Regions from separate parts of the Falsiruegeria litorea R37 genome, predicted to be linked through region 3. Evidence: riboswitches for the same ligand, from Rfam matches in the RefSeq annotation. Region 3 holds a riboswitch; each other region holds the start of a gene.

Region 1 (3,580 bases), 2.5 Mb from region 3:
TCAGGTTGCCGGGACGGCGTTGCGTTCTGATTTCGGCCCTGACCTGGCCAGCATCCATATGGTGATCGCATCCCCGGACGCCCGAGGTCGGGGATTGGGGCGCGCCTTGATGACCTCACTTCTGGGAGCAACAGATCGCAACATCAGGCTGGTCTCGACCCGTTCGGGCCGACCTTTGTATGAAAAGCTTGGGTTTCAGGACGTAGCGCGACTGGTCCAACATCAAGGAACCCTTACAGCTGCGCCAGAGGCCATCGGCGCCCAGGACGCGCAACCCAGGGATCTGGACAGCATTCGCCGATTGGAAAGCCAAAGCTATGGCGGCGACAGGTCGGCATTGATTGAATGGCTTGCCGAGAATGGTGAACTGGCCGTGATGCGAAGCAGGAGCGACGTTACCGGCTTTGCCGGGTGTCGTCGCTTTGGCCGGGGGTATGTGATCGGGCCAGTGGTGGCACAAGACGTACAAGACACTAAAACCTTGATCGCGCACCACCTGAAGGGGTTGGTCGGGCAATTTGTGCGCCTCGACATCGTTCGCAACGTCGACCTTACCCCTTGGCTGGCGGATGCGGGCCTGTTCATGACGAACCAATCCCCCGTGATGGAGCGCGGAACAATCCCGGCCGCCCCTGACAGAATGGCCGTGTTCAGCCAAGGTCTGGGGTAGCGGTCCATGCCTGCTCCGCAGGAGATGCGCAGCCGATGGGCCCTGGATCGCCCCACACCGATGGAACGGCACCGCATTCTGGACCCGAAACCCAATGCCTCCATTGTAAAAACCACCCTAGAGCGCAGTCAAACCCTGCTGCCCGCTTTGCAAGGTGCCAAAGTCCTGACCAGTTGGGCCGGGTTCATCGACAGCACCCCAGATGGCGTATCCGTGATTGACCTGTCAGACACCCTACCCGGTTTCCTGTTGGCAGCGGGCTTTAGCGGTCATGGGTTTGGCATTGGTCCCGCAGCAGACCATCTGGTTGCTGATTTGCTTACCGGCGCCACGCCGATTGTTGATCCCACGCAGTTCCGCTTGTCGCGCTTGCGTGCGTCTTCCTGGGGCAAGGTCGCCGAGTTTTAACCTTCGGTTGAACCCACTCGCGACTTGGCCCTTTCGCATGGGTATTTAGTGACGCATCTGCTTCGGTTCGAGCGCTTCGGCGTTCGATGAAAAGGGAACGCAGTGCGACCCGTTCGGTCAAACCTGCGGCTGCCCCCCGCAACAGTAAGCGATGAACTAAGCCGGATTTGCCACTGGAGTGATCAAAGCACTGGGAAGGCCCGGCCCAGCCTAGATCTGCGAGCCAGGAGGCCTGCCGAGGTGTTCATCCTGTTCGGGTGCGGGGCGCGCTCAGGGCAACGGTCAATCCGTAGAGGTGACATTTTCAACGTCTGCAGAGAGCACCTTCCTTTGAATACACCCAACAGAACGGCTGGACTCGCCGGGGGGATACAGGATGAAATTTAGATTTAAAATTAGGTGGTTACACCGATTTTAAAGCCGCTTTGCAAGAATGTCTCACACGGCTTATTGTTATGCAATAACATATCATTTTAATTCCTCGTCGCGGTGAGTCCCAGCACAAGAAAGCGGAATTGCTTGCCATTCAGAAGGAATTTCAACATGTCCCTAGCCTCTCGTTTCGCGCTTGCAGCCCTCGTGGCACTTGCGCCCGCACTACCCAGCTCAGCGCAACAAGGAAGCTTGCCAATTTCAACCGGATTTGGCCCAAATGCCGAAGTTCCCGACCCGCGCGCAGGCTACAATGGCTGGATGTCGAACCAGACCGGCGTGACCGAGACGTTGATGGGCATCGACTATGATCTGAACCTGTACCCCCGCCTCGCGGCCGGGATCGAACAAGCCTCGCCCACCACCTGGCGCGTGACCCTGCGCGACGGGGTGACCTTCCACGATGGCGCGCCCGTGACGGCCCAGGCGGTGATCGACGCGATTTCCGCGATCTCGCAAGAGGGTCACACAGGACACAACAAACGCGTGGACAAACTGCTGGATCTGGCAGGCATGTCGGCAGATGGCGACGCTGTGGTGGTGTTTGAGACCAACAGCCCCAACGCCGCCTTCCCCTGGACCCTGTCAGAACCCGCAATCGCCATCATCGGCGCGGCCTCTGACGCCTATCCGATCAACGCAACCGGTCCGTTTGTGTTCCGCGAAGCGATCCCCGAGCAGCTTTACCGTGCCGAAGCCAACGCCGTCTATCGTCTGGGCACCCCCCGCCTGGAAGAGGTTCGCGTCGTTGTCGCGGGGGATCCGGCCTCTGCCGCATTGGCTTTTGAGGCTGGTGAAGTGGACATGGTGATCAACTATCCCGAAACCGACTTCGACCGGATCAAGGAAACCGGTGCGCTTGGCTTTTCCGCCCCGACCGCGCGTCTGTATTTCTACACCGTGAATGCGGCCAGCGGCCCGATGGCAAACCCGCTTGTCCGCCAGGCCGTGTCGGTTGCGATTGACCTTCAGGGTATTGTCGACGCGGTGCTGTCCGGTGTTGGTGGCGTTCCCGCAGGCACCATGTTCCCCCCGGGCAAAGGCTGGGCCGCTGACATTCCCGCGCCCTATGACATGGCCAAGGCCGAGGCCCTGCTGGCCGAGGCTGGCGCCGTCAAAGAAGGAGGCCAATGGATGCTGGATGGCGAGCCGCTTGAGATTGACATCGTCACCTACTCCTCGCGCGCGGCCCTGCCCCCCACGGCCGAGCTGACGCAAGCGTTTCTGCAGGCCATCGGCGTCAAAGCCAATGTTCGGGTCGGTGAATATGGCGCCAGCAACGATGCCATTGCCAACGGGGATGCGGACATGTTCTTGCAGGCCTGGGTTATGACCCCGCAGGGCGATCCCGGCGCAGTACTGGAAACGCTGTTGAAATCTGACGGTGGATCGAACGCTGGTCGCTATGCGAATTCTGATCTCGACAAGCTCTTGGCCGATGGTCGCCTGACCTTCGAACAGGACAAACGCGAGGCGATTTATGACAAAGCCCAAGAAATCATCGCGTCCGAGGCGGCCCTGATCCCCGTGTTCCACGTCAGCCAGGTCAACGTCGCACGCCCCGGTCTGCCCGGCTATGCCGTGCATGGGAACCATCACCTGGTCTGGCGCTTCAGTGCGCTCCTGTCATCCTGCCTTGGTCATGCAGGAGCCCCGATCTGCGTTCAACCCGGTGTTGCCACTGCATCAATCGGATATGGAGCCGGTCAATGCGCGGAAAGTTAAACTGCCTCCGAACCGTCTGGACCGGTTGTGCGATGGCCTTGAACTGTCCAAGGATCTGTTGAACAGAAAACCCACCGAGGTCTCAATCGGTCAGGCACAACGCGTCGGCATTCTGCGCGCTGATCGCCGCGCCGCCGCTGATCCTGTTTGACGAACCGCTGTCGGCCCTTGATGCGGTCACACAAAAACACACGGCACGCCTGATTGCCGATCTACAGACCGAAGAAGGCTTCGCCGCACTGATCATCACCCATGATCTGGGGTATGCTTGTGCTTTTTCGGATGAGATTGCGGTTCTTATGTCCGGTCGGATCAAAGAGGTCAGCGCCCCGCTGGCATTCATCA
Region 2 (3,580 bases), 740 kb from region 3:
TTGGCATACTTTGCATGACCCGCAATCATCTCAATCCGTTAATGTGGAGCCACTACGGGGAGAACCATACTGGCTTTGTGATAGGATATGATGACGGAGATCTGTTATTTTCAGATCAAAGAGACACCGTGATTGACGCCCAATCAGGGAGTACATTCACAGAATCTCAGTATGAATTTTCTGATGTTGAACAATCCGGCCGTGCGGCTGCACAGTGGGTTCAATTGGGTATGGACGAGCTTGAAGTGCCAGACATAGCAGCGGCTATTAGGCATATTTTTCTGATGAAACAACATTGTTGGAACTATGAAGAAGAAGTTCGCATTGTGAAGTTGCTCTCTTCTGCTGCGCATACTGCAAGTGAATGGGTGAGACTGACAGGCAATACTCCAACGCCGATTTCGACGCCGGTTGCACCGAAGGTTTCACTCTCTCATCCGTCCGAAGTTTTCACACTAGAGGCTTCTCCTCAGAGCATTAAACACATCATCCTTGGAATGAGGAACCCGCTAGTTGTTGAGGGCCGCAAAGTCAGCCCTGATGATGACTTAGCGAGATGCGTTTCTGGATGTGGTGCCTCGATTGAGTTGTCCTCTTGGGATGAGAATGGAGAAATGCAGGCCTCGAAGCTGGAAACAAAAATCGACTGGGGCTGGCCGAACGACGTATCGTCCGTAAAGATTGAGCCCGAAATGTTGAAAGCGATATCTGGCAAAATTTCAGGCCAGCCGTTGTCAACACAATCTCTAACAGTGACCAATTTCAACGATGGTCGAGTATGCGCGTCATGGGACGATGAGCTTTGAACGCCCATTCTTGTGCAAAGTGTTCAAAACACCCTTGTCTCGCGACTTTGCAAAGCCCGCTTCCTGCGCGAAGCTGACGTGGGCGATTGCTTTGAGTTCAAGTCGTCTCCGGATCATCCAACCAAGCCACGTACAGGTCCAGGATCACTACCCTGAGTTGCTTCCTAAACCCCATCCTGGGTTTCGGGCCAGGTCCTCTTTCAGCGATCTTTTCCCCAAGGAACCCCTCCCAGATCCTATCCACCAGTTCCCTAACCTCGGGATGATCTGACCACCTGTGCACATCTAAGGGTCTGGAATGCCAAGGGTTCTTAATCTGGTTAGTCACTCTCAGGACCTCTTACCGGGGATCTCTGCTTATTCCCAGTAAGAACCTCCCCACAGAAACCCACCACTGAGAACCCTCTCCAGGACCCACCCGGAGGCCCTCTCTGTGGCCCCTACAGTCCCCCCTCCCAGAGCACCTACCCAAGGGTATCCAGACTCCCAAAAGGCCCCCAGGAATGCCCCACTTTGGCTCTCTGGCGGGGTAAGTCGAAGAAAGGGATCATCGGGCTGGAATTCCTACCACCCCAGCCATCTTCCTTCAGATAGAATTCCAAATCGGATAGCCCGCGACTGACGCCAGTGTCTGCGGCCCTTTTGGGCATCAGACGGACCATCACACATTGTCGCTTGTTGACACATCCATCAAAGTCGGGCACTCAACAGCGCGATGGTTTCCTGGAGGTTATCCCAGGGATGAAAAGGGAATACGGTGCGGCCCAACCTTCGGCGCCAAATCCGTGACTGCCCCCGCAACTGTAAGCGCAGAGCGACGCCAGTGACCCACTGACCCAAACGGTCGGGAAGGATGGCCAAGCATCGACCCGCAAGTCAGGAGACCTGCCATCTTATGTTCAACCAACCCGGGACGGGGCGTCCTGGAAGGAGGCTTTGATGGCACGTTTGTTGCGTGTTTACATGAACGGCACCTACTGTCCGCGCTTGACATCAAGCGGAGCGGGCAATGCTGAAATCAACTGATCCATTTCGCCAGATCCAAACCGCGCGCTGGATTCGATCAAGCAGCGTCTTGAAACGCTGCAATTTGCTTGGGGTGACAGCCCCGGCTGCATTGCGCCGCGCGTCGTGGGCCACATCCGAGGATCGGCCATGACCCGCCACTCTTTTCTCAGTGCGCGTCATCTTGAATACTATGCCCTGAACGGTGACGCCTTGTTGCAAAGCACCTCGTTCGACTTGGAGCAAGGCGCGATTCTGGCGATCGCAGGCCCAAACGGCGCGGGGAAAACCACGCTCTTGAACCTGCTTTGCGGCGCGGCGGATCTGGCTTTGGGGGATGTCCTGATCAAGGGACACAGCCTGAAACAGATGCCCGCGGTCGAACGCGCCCGCATGATTGCGGTCGTCAGCCAGCAGGAATTGCCGGACGGACGGCTGTCGCTGCGAGATTACGTGGCCTTGGGACAGATCCCCATCCGCTCGGACCGCTCGGCCCGGGAGAACGCGGATGAACTGAACCGCATTGTGATGACAACAGGGCTGGACCAACTGGCCGCCAAGAAGATGTCGATGCTGTCTGGCGGCGAGCGTCAGCGGGCGCATATCGCACGCGCGCTGGCGCAGCGGCCCTCGTTGTTGTTTCTGGACGAGCCAACCAACCATCTGGACCCGGACGCCAAGGGGCGGATGCTTTCGCTTGTGGCCGGGCTGGGGATCACAGTCGTGATGATCGTGCATGATCTGGTCATGATCCCCGAATTTGCCACCCATGTTGCATTGATGAAATCCACGCGCCTCACCCACTTTGGGCCGGTGGATGCGGTACTCACACCCAATCATGTCCGCGACACCTTTGGCGTCGATTACCTGCGCTTTCAGCACGAAGGCCGGATGATACCGGCGTTGGACATTCGCAAAACCACACGTACAACCTGAACTATGGAGTCTTTGGGAATGAAACACATCTGGTCCGTGGCGCTGATCACAGCCATGGCGGGCGGGGCCTCTGCACAGGGGATCACCGTCGACAACTGCGGCGAACCGTTGTCCTTTGAAACTGCCCCCGAGCGGCTGATCGTGCATGACATGAACATGACCGACATGGCCTTTGCCCTGGATCTGCAGGACAAGATCGTTGGCCTGACCGGCATCACCGGCTGGTACAAGACTAGCCCCGAGTTTGACGACCTGCGCGGTGACATTCCCGAACTGGCGCCAAAGTATCCCACGGTCGAAAACCTGGTCGCGGCTGAGCCGGATCTGTTCTTTGCGGGTTGGTACTATGGCATGAAGCCGGGCGGTGACGTGACGCCGGACACGCTGAAACCCTTTGGTATCAAGACGATGATTCTGTCTGAGAGCTGCGTGCATCTGGACCAAAACCGCCCCGCAGCCAGCATGGACTTGCTGTTCAACGACGTGCTTCGTCTGGGGAAAGTCATGCAGGTATCCGAGAAGGCCGAAGCCCTGGTGACCGGCTGGAAGGATGAGCTGGCAGCAATCGAAGCCAAGACCGCTGATCTGGCAAAGCCGCGTGTCTTCCTGCTGGATGGTCCTGCCGATGCGCCGTTCACCGCCGGCAAGTTTGCCATCCCGGATGCGATGATCGCAGCTGCGGGCGGTGAAAACGTGACCCACGACATGGACACCAGCTGGGGTCGGACCTCGTGGGAGACGGTTGCAGCGGCGAACCCCGAGTTTCTGGTGTTGCTTGATTATCAAACCGGCAACGGCGCCGAGGATACGTTCAAGTTTCTGCAGGAACACCC
Region 3 (3,580 bases):
CGTCGATGATGTAGATCTTGTAGCGGGCCGAGGCGGCGCGATAGCGGACCGAGTCGATGATTTCACGAATGTCGCCCACGCCAGTGCGGCTGGCAGCGTCCATCTCCATGACGTCGACATGGCGGCCTTCCATGATGGCCACGCAGTGTTCGCACTGGCCGCAAGGCTCGGTTGTGGGTTGCCCTTGACCATCCGGCCCAATGCAGTTCATGCCCTTGGCGATGATCCGCGCGGTGGTGGTTTTGCCGGTGCCGCGAATGCCGGTCATGACAAACGCCTGCGCGATCCTGTCCGCCTCGAACGCGTTTTTCAGGGTCCGCACCATGGCGTCTTGTCCGACAAGATCGGCAAAGGTCTCGGGTCGGTATTTGCGGGCCAGAACCTGATAGGGGGTCGGGGCTGTGTCGGTCATTTCTGCTCTGCCGGATTCGTCATGAAGCCGTAGCGTAGTTGCCGCAGCCACCGGCGTCCACAGTTGCGACGCGCGAATTTCGTTTGGATTTGGCCGGGGGCGCTGTACAACTTTTGGAATTACATCAGTTGGCTGAATGTTTGAGCCTTTTGAATTCCTTGGGGGAAGTCATGTCGGAAATGGTGATTTATGCGTTGCAGGTCGGCGGCGGCACCCTGGCGATTTCCCCGTTGCCAGGACGGTATGGCGACTACGAAACAGATCTGGACCTGATTGCGTCCTGGGCGCCGGGGCTGGTGCTGTCCATGACCACCGAGGTCGAGATGTTACAGCATGGCGCCAGCATGTTTGGTGCGGACATCCAGGGGCGGGCTTGTCGCTGGGTGCACTTGCCGATCGAGGACTTCGGCGTTCCGGGTGAGGTGTTTCTGGAACAATGGTCAGATGTGAGCGCCTCGGCGCGGCAAGCCTTGTCCGGGGGCGGGCGTGTTCTGGTGCACTGCAAAGGAGGGTGTGGGCGCTCCGGCATGATTGCTCTGCGCCTTATGGTCGAATGCGGGGAGAACCCGCGTGAGGCGCAGAAACGTTTGCGGGCCGTACGCCCCTGTGCCGTCGAGACGGATGAGCAGATGCAATGGGCCTCGACCGGTCGCATTTTGCGTGTGCTTGACTAGGGTCCTGACCCTAAGCTTTGTTGTGGCCGTCATAGGGCCAGGGTACACTCGCGCCTGTGGCGTTTTCAGCTTCGCAGATGGCACTTGCGCCCAACCGGCCAAAACGCGCTGTATACGGTAATCTAGGTAGGCGGGTCGAACCAAGCGCAACCCGCCGAGCGAAGCGAGGCTCGGCCCAACGGGAGGCGGCGTTCCGTCAGGAACGCCAATGACGGGCGGGAGCACCCCGAGGCCGCCAATGTCCCTCCGTCAGAGAACGGCGTGGTGCACAGTTTGGGTCTCGATGTTGGTGGGCACCGCCTCGGCAAGGGCGCAGGGACGCTCGAATGTCCCGGCAGGCATAGGCCGCGGTTGTGGATCAAACAACGCGTCTGCAAATCGGTTCAAATCCTCTGTTTCTGCCTCGGGGGTCACACCGCAGAAGATGCGTATGCGATCATGGCTGGCAGTGAACCGGGCCGGACATTCCATCGGGCAATGCTTTAGGACGCTGTTTCCTTCGATCTCGAAATCGTCGGATGTCATGGGCTTTGACGCTACCATGGCTTGCGACAGCTTCTCGGCCATGCGTTGCACCGCAGGGCAGGTTTTGCCGGTGTGCTGACACACGGTCGCTGAAAACAGGTGAGTGTTGGTCTTCCAGATCATGTTGCGCCCTCCGCGCAGGGAAAGGGGAATGTGACCGGAAAAGGTGGCTTGGGTGCCATCGATTCGGCCCGGACGCCCCGCCCAGGTTCGAGTTTCAGTTTCGATGGCAGGTCTCCTGACTTGCGGGTCATCGCTTGGCCGACCTTCCCGACCTTGCGGTCAGTGGTGTTTCGGCGTCGCTCTCCGCTTACAGTTGCGGGGGCAGTCGCGGACTTGGCCTCAGATTGGGCCGCACCGTGTTCCCTTTTCATCCCGGTCGCGGATTCGCGGCGCGGGAACCATCATGAGATGGCTAGCGGTTGGATGGGGTTGGCGTCAATCGGTTTTGGTCGCAAACAGCCGATCGGGTAGTTTGCGCAACTCATCCGAGCTTTGTCGGGCACGCGCCAATTGCCAGCCGCCTTGTAAAAGAATGAACAGCGTGTCGGCGGTGTCGCGGGGATGCGCCTCACCCAGGCGTGCAGCGTGGTGGGTTACTTCGGTAATCCAGCCCTCGTAAAGGTGGTGCGCGTGCTGGCGAAAACCTGTGTTGTCTGGCCCTTCAAACAGTGTCGCTGAGATCGGGCAACCGTCCCACTGGCCTGAATTGTCAAAGAGCTTTGCTGCCTTATGGCACAAGGTTTGTGTACCAGAGGGAAAATCCTCTGCCGGTTCGAAAGAGGCTGCGATAAGGCGCAACATCTCGTCCGAGGCCCAGGTGGCCGCGGCCACGGCGAGATCGGATTTGCCGTTGGGAAAGTGATGATAGAGCGAGCCTTTGGGTGCGTCTGCTGCACTCAAAAGCTCTGACAATCCAACCCCATGATAGCCCCTACGCCGGAACAGGTCGGCAGCGGCGCGGATCAGGCGGTCTTTGGTTGGAAGCGGACGTTCGGTCATGTTCGCGTGATATTGACACCACTAGACCGAATGGTCCAGTGATGTGTTTAGACTGATCGGTCTAGTGGCCGGAGCTATGTCAGAGGATGCACGATGCTGGACAATCAAACTGTTGTCGAAGTCGAGGAGTTTCACTTTCCCGCAGGTCCGGCCGAATTGTCGGCGGTTCTGTATCGGCCTGCTGGCAAGCCGCTGGCAGCAGTGGTTCTAAATGGTGCCACTGGTGTTCCGCGCGACTATTACCGACACTTTGCGCGGTGGCTTGTCGAAGCGCGCGGCATGGCGTGTCTGACCTATGACTACCGAGATTTTGGCACGTCGTTGAAGGGGCGATTGAAAGATTCGCCCGTGACCATGTCCGATTGGGCCCTGATCGACATGCCCGCAGCGCGGTTCGAGATGAAGCGGCGGTTTCCCGATGTTCCGCTGTGGGTCATCGGTCATTCCGTGGGCGGGATGCTGATGCCGTCACAGGACGGGATCGAGGATGTGGATCGCATGATTGGCGTGTGCTCGGGGCTTGTGCATCACACGGATCACGATTGGCCGTATCAGGGGCTGGCGCGGCTCTTTTGGTTTGGGCATGTGCCGTTTCTGGTGAAAGTGCTCGGCTATCTGCCGGGCAAGATTACGGGGTTCGGAGCCGATTTGCCGCCGCAGGTGTATTGGCAATGGCGGAAATGGTGCACGTCGCCCCGCAGCTATCTGCCCGAGGCCGGGCTAACCATTCCAGCGCCTGATTGGGGTCGCAGCAGGGCACCGGTGACGATGATTGCCCTCAACGACGACGACACCATTCCGCCCAAATGCGTGTGGAAACTGTCCGAGCTTTATGGGGCAGGGGTCGAAAAAAAGACCCTGACGCCTTCGGATTATGGGTTGAAAGAGGTCGGCCATCTTGGGGCGTTTGCGCGTCGAAGTCGGACGTTGTGGCCCGACCTGGTGCCAGCCCTGTAACGCCGGGCAC
Region 4 (3,580 bases), on a different contig from region 3:
GGTTTTCTTCCGCCTTCCAGGGGCGGTCGAACTGATGACGCACGCGCGCGCCAACGGCCTGCACCAGCAGGCGCATCGGTTTGCCTGCAACGGCGGCATAGCCTTTGACGCGCAGAATGTTCAGCTCGTTGGCCAGACGTTCGATCCGATCAACCAGTTCTTGTGGGTCGGTCAGCTCGGGCAGCTCAACCACGATGCTTTCAAAGTCATCATGCTCGTGGTCGTGGTGGCCGTCGTGATGGCTGGGGCGCGCTTCCATGTCGTCTTCGGCCGCAGCTTCCAGACCCAGAACAACACGCACATCTACGACGCCCTCGGCCACCTCGACCACGGGCAGCGGGCGGGGGGCTTCGGCTGCGATGATCTCTTTGGCTTTGGCGATGCCATCGGGGCCTGCCAGATCCGGTTTGGTCAGCAGGATGATATCCGCGCAGGAAATCTGGTCTTCGAAGACTTCGGACAGGGGCGTCTCGTGATCAAGGCTGTCATCGGCCAGGCGCTGCGCGTCCACCGCCTCGACGTTGGGGGCGAAACGGCCTGCGGCGACGGCTTCGGCATCGGCCAGAGCGATCACACCGTCGACGGTGATTTTCGAGCGGATATCGGGCCAGTCGAAGGCTTTCAGCAGCGGCTTGGGTAGCGCCAGACCGGATGTTTCGATCAGGATGTGCTCGGGGCGCGGCTCTAGCGCCATCAGAGCTTCGATGGTCGGGATGAAGTCATCGGCCACGGTGCAGCAGATGCAACCGTTGGCCAGTTCCATGATGTTCTCGGCAGGGCAATCCGGGATCGCGCAGGATTTCAGGATTTCGCCATCGACGCCAACATCGCCAAACTCGTTGACGATCACGGCCAGGCGCTTGCCTTGCGGGTTCTGCATCAGGTGACGCACAAGCGTTGTTTTGCCCGAACCAAGGAAGCCGGTGATGACAGTGACGGGAAGTTTTTCGAGGGTCGACATGGGTCAGGCTCCGATCGGGGGGATGCGCGCGGCGCAGTTTTTGCGGAAATGGACGGGACGCTCGCGCCAGGGCACAATCCCGTCGGCGGTGGCGTGGTATTTGGTGGCGCCTTCGACGATGACATCGACGTCGTCGGCCTCGTTCAGGTTTTCATAGACAAAGGTCCAGCGCGACGGCCCGCCGCGCAGCACGACCGAGCAACCCTGATCGCAGTTGGACAGGCATTCGACGGCTTTCAATTGGACACCTTCAGGCAGCTCTGCCTCTTCCAGTGCCTTGTGCAAAAGCGTGCCGGGTCGTTGGTTGTCGTCCTCGATGGGCAGACCACGGCGGCACGTAGTGCAGACCAGCAGCTCGACTGGTGCAAAATCACTCATCTCTCTCATCCCCCCTTGGGTTTCGGGGGACGGGGTATGCGCGGGCCATCAGCCCGTCACCGGAACACCCCGTCCGGTTTGGTCTTTCAGGTGTTGGCAGGTCTCCCGGCTTGCGGATGTCAGAGAGGCGTCTCTGTCGGGCGACCCGCCTTCCCGGCCTGATTGGCCAGTGGCTTGGGCACCCTCTCCGGTCACGGTCGCGGGGGCGGCTGTGTTTAATCGGCTGGACGCCGAATGACACATTCCCTTTTCATCTGTTTGCACAGACACCAACGCAAGCGACATGGGGCATGCGGGCAGGCCTTGTCAAGCTTGGGACAGGTGCCAGAGCAGCGGGGCAGAGAAAAGCGACCGGATGCAGTCAGCCAGCGGCATTACCATCGAGCCGATCCCGCAGCCAGGCGATGAACAGCTGGGCTGAGGCGGACTGTGTCGCCGGTTCTTCTGCATGAATCAGATAGTGCGACTGCGCAAAGGGAATCGCAGGCCCCGCGATTTGCAATGGCGCGCCCTGGTCGATGGCGTTCCGGGCGAACCGGCTGAGGATCGTGGCATAGCCTGCACCGCCCATGACCAATTGCAGGGCAGCGACCGTTGTATCCACCGAATGGCGGGGCGTTTTTTGAGCCGGGGGCAGGCCGTGCGCCTCGAAATACCGGGCCCAGTTGTCTTCGTAGCCAAGGATATGGATCAATGGCCCGGATTGCAGCGCATCAACGCTTGGTTTCGGGGCATCTGCACGACAGACCGGAACGATGGTTTCATCACACAGTTTTTCGGCCCGCAGACCGGGCCAATCGCCATAGCCCAGGCGGATTTCCACATCGACATCATCAACCTTGGTGCTGTCGGCCCAGATATTGGAAACAAGGCGCACGGGGATGTCGGGATAGAGCGTGTTGAACGCGGGCAGCTCTGCCGCGATCCAATAGGTTGCCGTGGAAATGGCCGCGCGAATGGTCAGGGTCTGGCGACTGTCGCCGCCAAACAGCGCATTGGTGCTGAGCGAGATGTCCGACAGTGCGCGGCGCACGGTCAGCGCATAAGACTGCCCCAACTCGGTCAGCTCCAACCGGCGCGCGGCGCGGGTGAAGAGTTTTGCGCCCAGATTTCCCTCAAGTGAGCGGATGTGCAGGGACACCGCAGTCTGCGTCAGCCCCAGTTCGCGTCCGGTTTCGGTAAAGTTCAGATGCCGGGCGGCGGCCTCGAACGTGCGCAGCCAGATCGGGTTGGGAAGTCGGTCCATTTATCACCAAAAAAATTTAGACATTTACTGCATTATTATTCATTTCTCTTGGCACATGTCACGCGGAATACTCTGCTCCAGAATCGTATACACGGGCATGCTGCCCGTTTGGGAGGATACATCATGAAAGTTGGCTTCATCGGTCTGGGCAACGTGGGCGGCAAGCTCTCGGGCTCGCTTCTGCGCAATGGCATCGATCTGACGGTGCACGATCTGAGCGCGGCGTTGGTTGATGACTTTGTTGCGCGTGGGGCCAGCCGGGGCGAAAGCCCGGCGCAGCTGATGCGCGATTGCGACGCAGTGATCACCTGTCTGCCGTCGCCCGCAGCATCGGACGCGGTGATGCAGGAAATGCTGCCCGAGGTCACCGAAGGCAAAATCTGGATGGAGATGTCCACGACGGATGAAGCAGAAGTCAAACGTTTGGGAGCCATGGTGATCGAACGGGGCGGGGCGGCTGTGGATTGCCCGGTGTCCGGCGGGTGCCACCGGGCCGACACCGGCAACATCTCGATCTTTGCGGGCTGTGATCGCGAGACGTTCGAACGCATCTTGCCGTTCCTGACCACCATGGGCCGCCGTGTCCTGCACACGGGTGATCTGGGCTCGGCTTCGATCCTGAAAGTTGTCACCAACTATCTGGCTACTGCGAACCTGGTCACCTGCTGCGAGGCGCTGGTGACAGCCAAGGCGGCGGGCATGGACCTGAACACCACTTATGAGGCGATGAAGATCAGCTCAGGCACGTCTTTTGTGCATGAGACCGAAAGCCAGGTGATCCTGAACGGTTCGCGCGATATCTCTTTCACCATGGACCTTGTGAAAAAAGACGCGGGTCTGTTCCACGAGGTGGCCAAACGCAACAATGTACCGTTGGAGATCGCACCTATGCTGGTGGACATCTTTGATGACGGCATCGCGCGCTATGGCGAGCGTGAGCTGTCGCCCAACATCATCAAACGTCTGGAAGAGGCCACCGGCCTGGACATTCTTGC

The links. A riboswitch is a leader RNA that binds a small molecule or an ion and turns the genes downstream of it on or off. The one in region 3 is predicted to bind cobalamin.
Region 1: linked by a shared signal. The riboswitch ahead of TRL7639_RS13300 (ABC transporter substrate-binding protein) and the one ahead of TRL7639_RS01330 (hypothetical protein) in region 3 are both predicted to bind cobalamin.
Region 2: linked by a shared signal. The riboswitch ahead of TRL7639_RS05000 (ABC transporter ATP-binding protein) and the one ahead of TRL7639_RS01330 (hypothetical protein) in region 3 are both predicted to bind cobalamin.
Region 4: linked by a shared signal. The riboswitch ahead of TRL7639_RS15100 (DUF1636 family protein) and the one ahead of TRL7639_RS01330 (hypothetical protein) in region 3 are both predicted to bind cobalamin.

Annotation. Positions count from the first base shown of each region.
Region 1 is NZ_FWFO01000001.1:2,731,577-2,735,156, forward strand. It holds gene TRL7639_RS13290 (GNAT family N-acetyltransferase) at 1-670, shown strand, start outside; gene TRL7639_RS13295 (NAD(P)/FAD-dependent oxidoreductase) at 677-1,078, shown strand; cobalamin riboswitch at 1,125-1,332, shown strand; gene TRL7639_RS13300 (ABC transporter substrate-binding protein) at 1,622-3,235, shown strand; gene TRL7639_RS23115 (hypothetical protein) at 3,207-3,386, shown strand; gene TRL7639_RS23470 (hypothetical protein) at 3,535-3,580, shown strand, end outside.
Region 2 is NZ_FWFO01000001.1:1,006,612-1,010,191, reverse strand. It holds gene TRL7639_RS05015 (DUF2971 domain-containing protein) at 1-806, shown strand, start outside; cobalamin riboswitch at 1,506-1,713, shown strand; gene TRL7639_RS05000 (ABC transporter ATP-binding protein) at 1,962-2,747, shown strand; gene TRL7639_RS04995 (ABC transporter substrate-binding protein) at 2,766-3,580, shown strand, end outside.
Region 3 is NZ_FWFO01000001.1:264,981-268,560, forward strand. It holds gene TRL7639_RS01320 (DNA polymerase III subunit gamma/tau) at 1-463, opposite strand, end outside; gene TRL7639_RS01325 (protein-tyrosine phosphatase family protein) at 583-1,086, shown strand; gene TRL7639_RS01330 (hypothetical protein) at 1,336-1,734, opposite strand; cobalamin riboswitch at 1,823-2,032, opposite strand; gene TRL7639_RS01335 (TetR/AcrR family transcriptional regulator) at 2,050-2,613, opposite strand; gene TRL7639_RS01340 (alpha/beta hydrolase family protein) at 2,707-3,570, shown strand.
Region 4 is NZ_FWFO01000002.1:313,522-317,101, forward strand. It holds gene cobW (cobalamin biosynthesis protein CobW) at 1-961, opposite strand, end outside; gene TRL7639_RS15100 (DUF1636 family protein) at 965-1,339, opposite strand; cobalamin riboswitch at 1,418-1,628, opposite strand; gene TRL7639_RS15105 (LysR substrate-binding domain-containing protein) at 1,701-2,585, opposite strand; gene TRL7639_RS15110 (NAD(P)-dependent oxidoreductase) at 2,709-3,580, shown strand, end outside.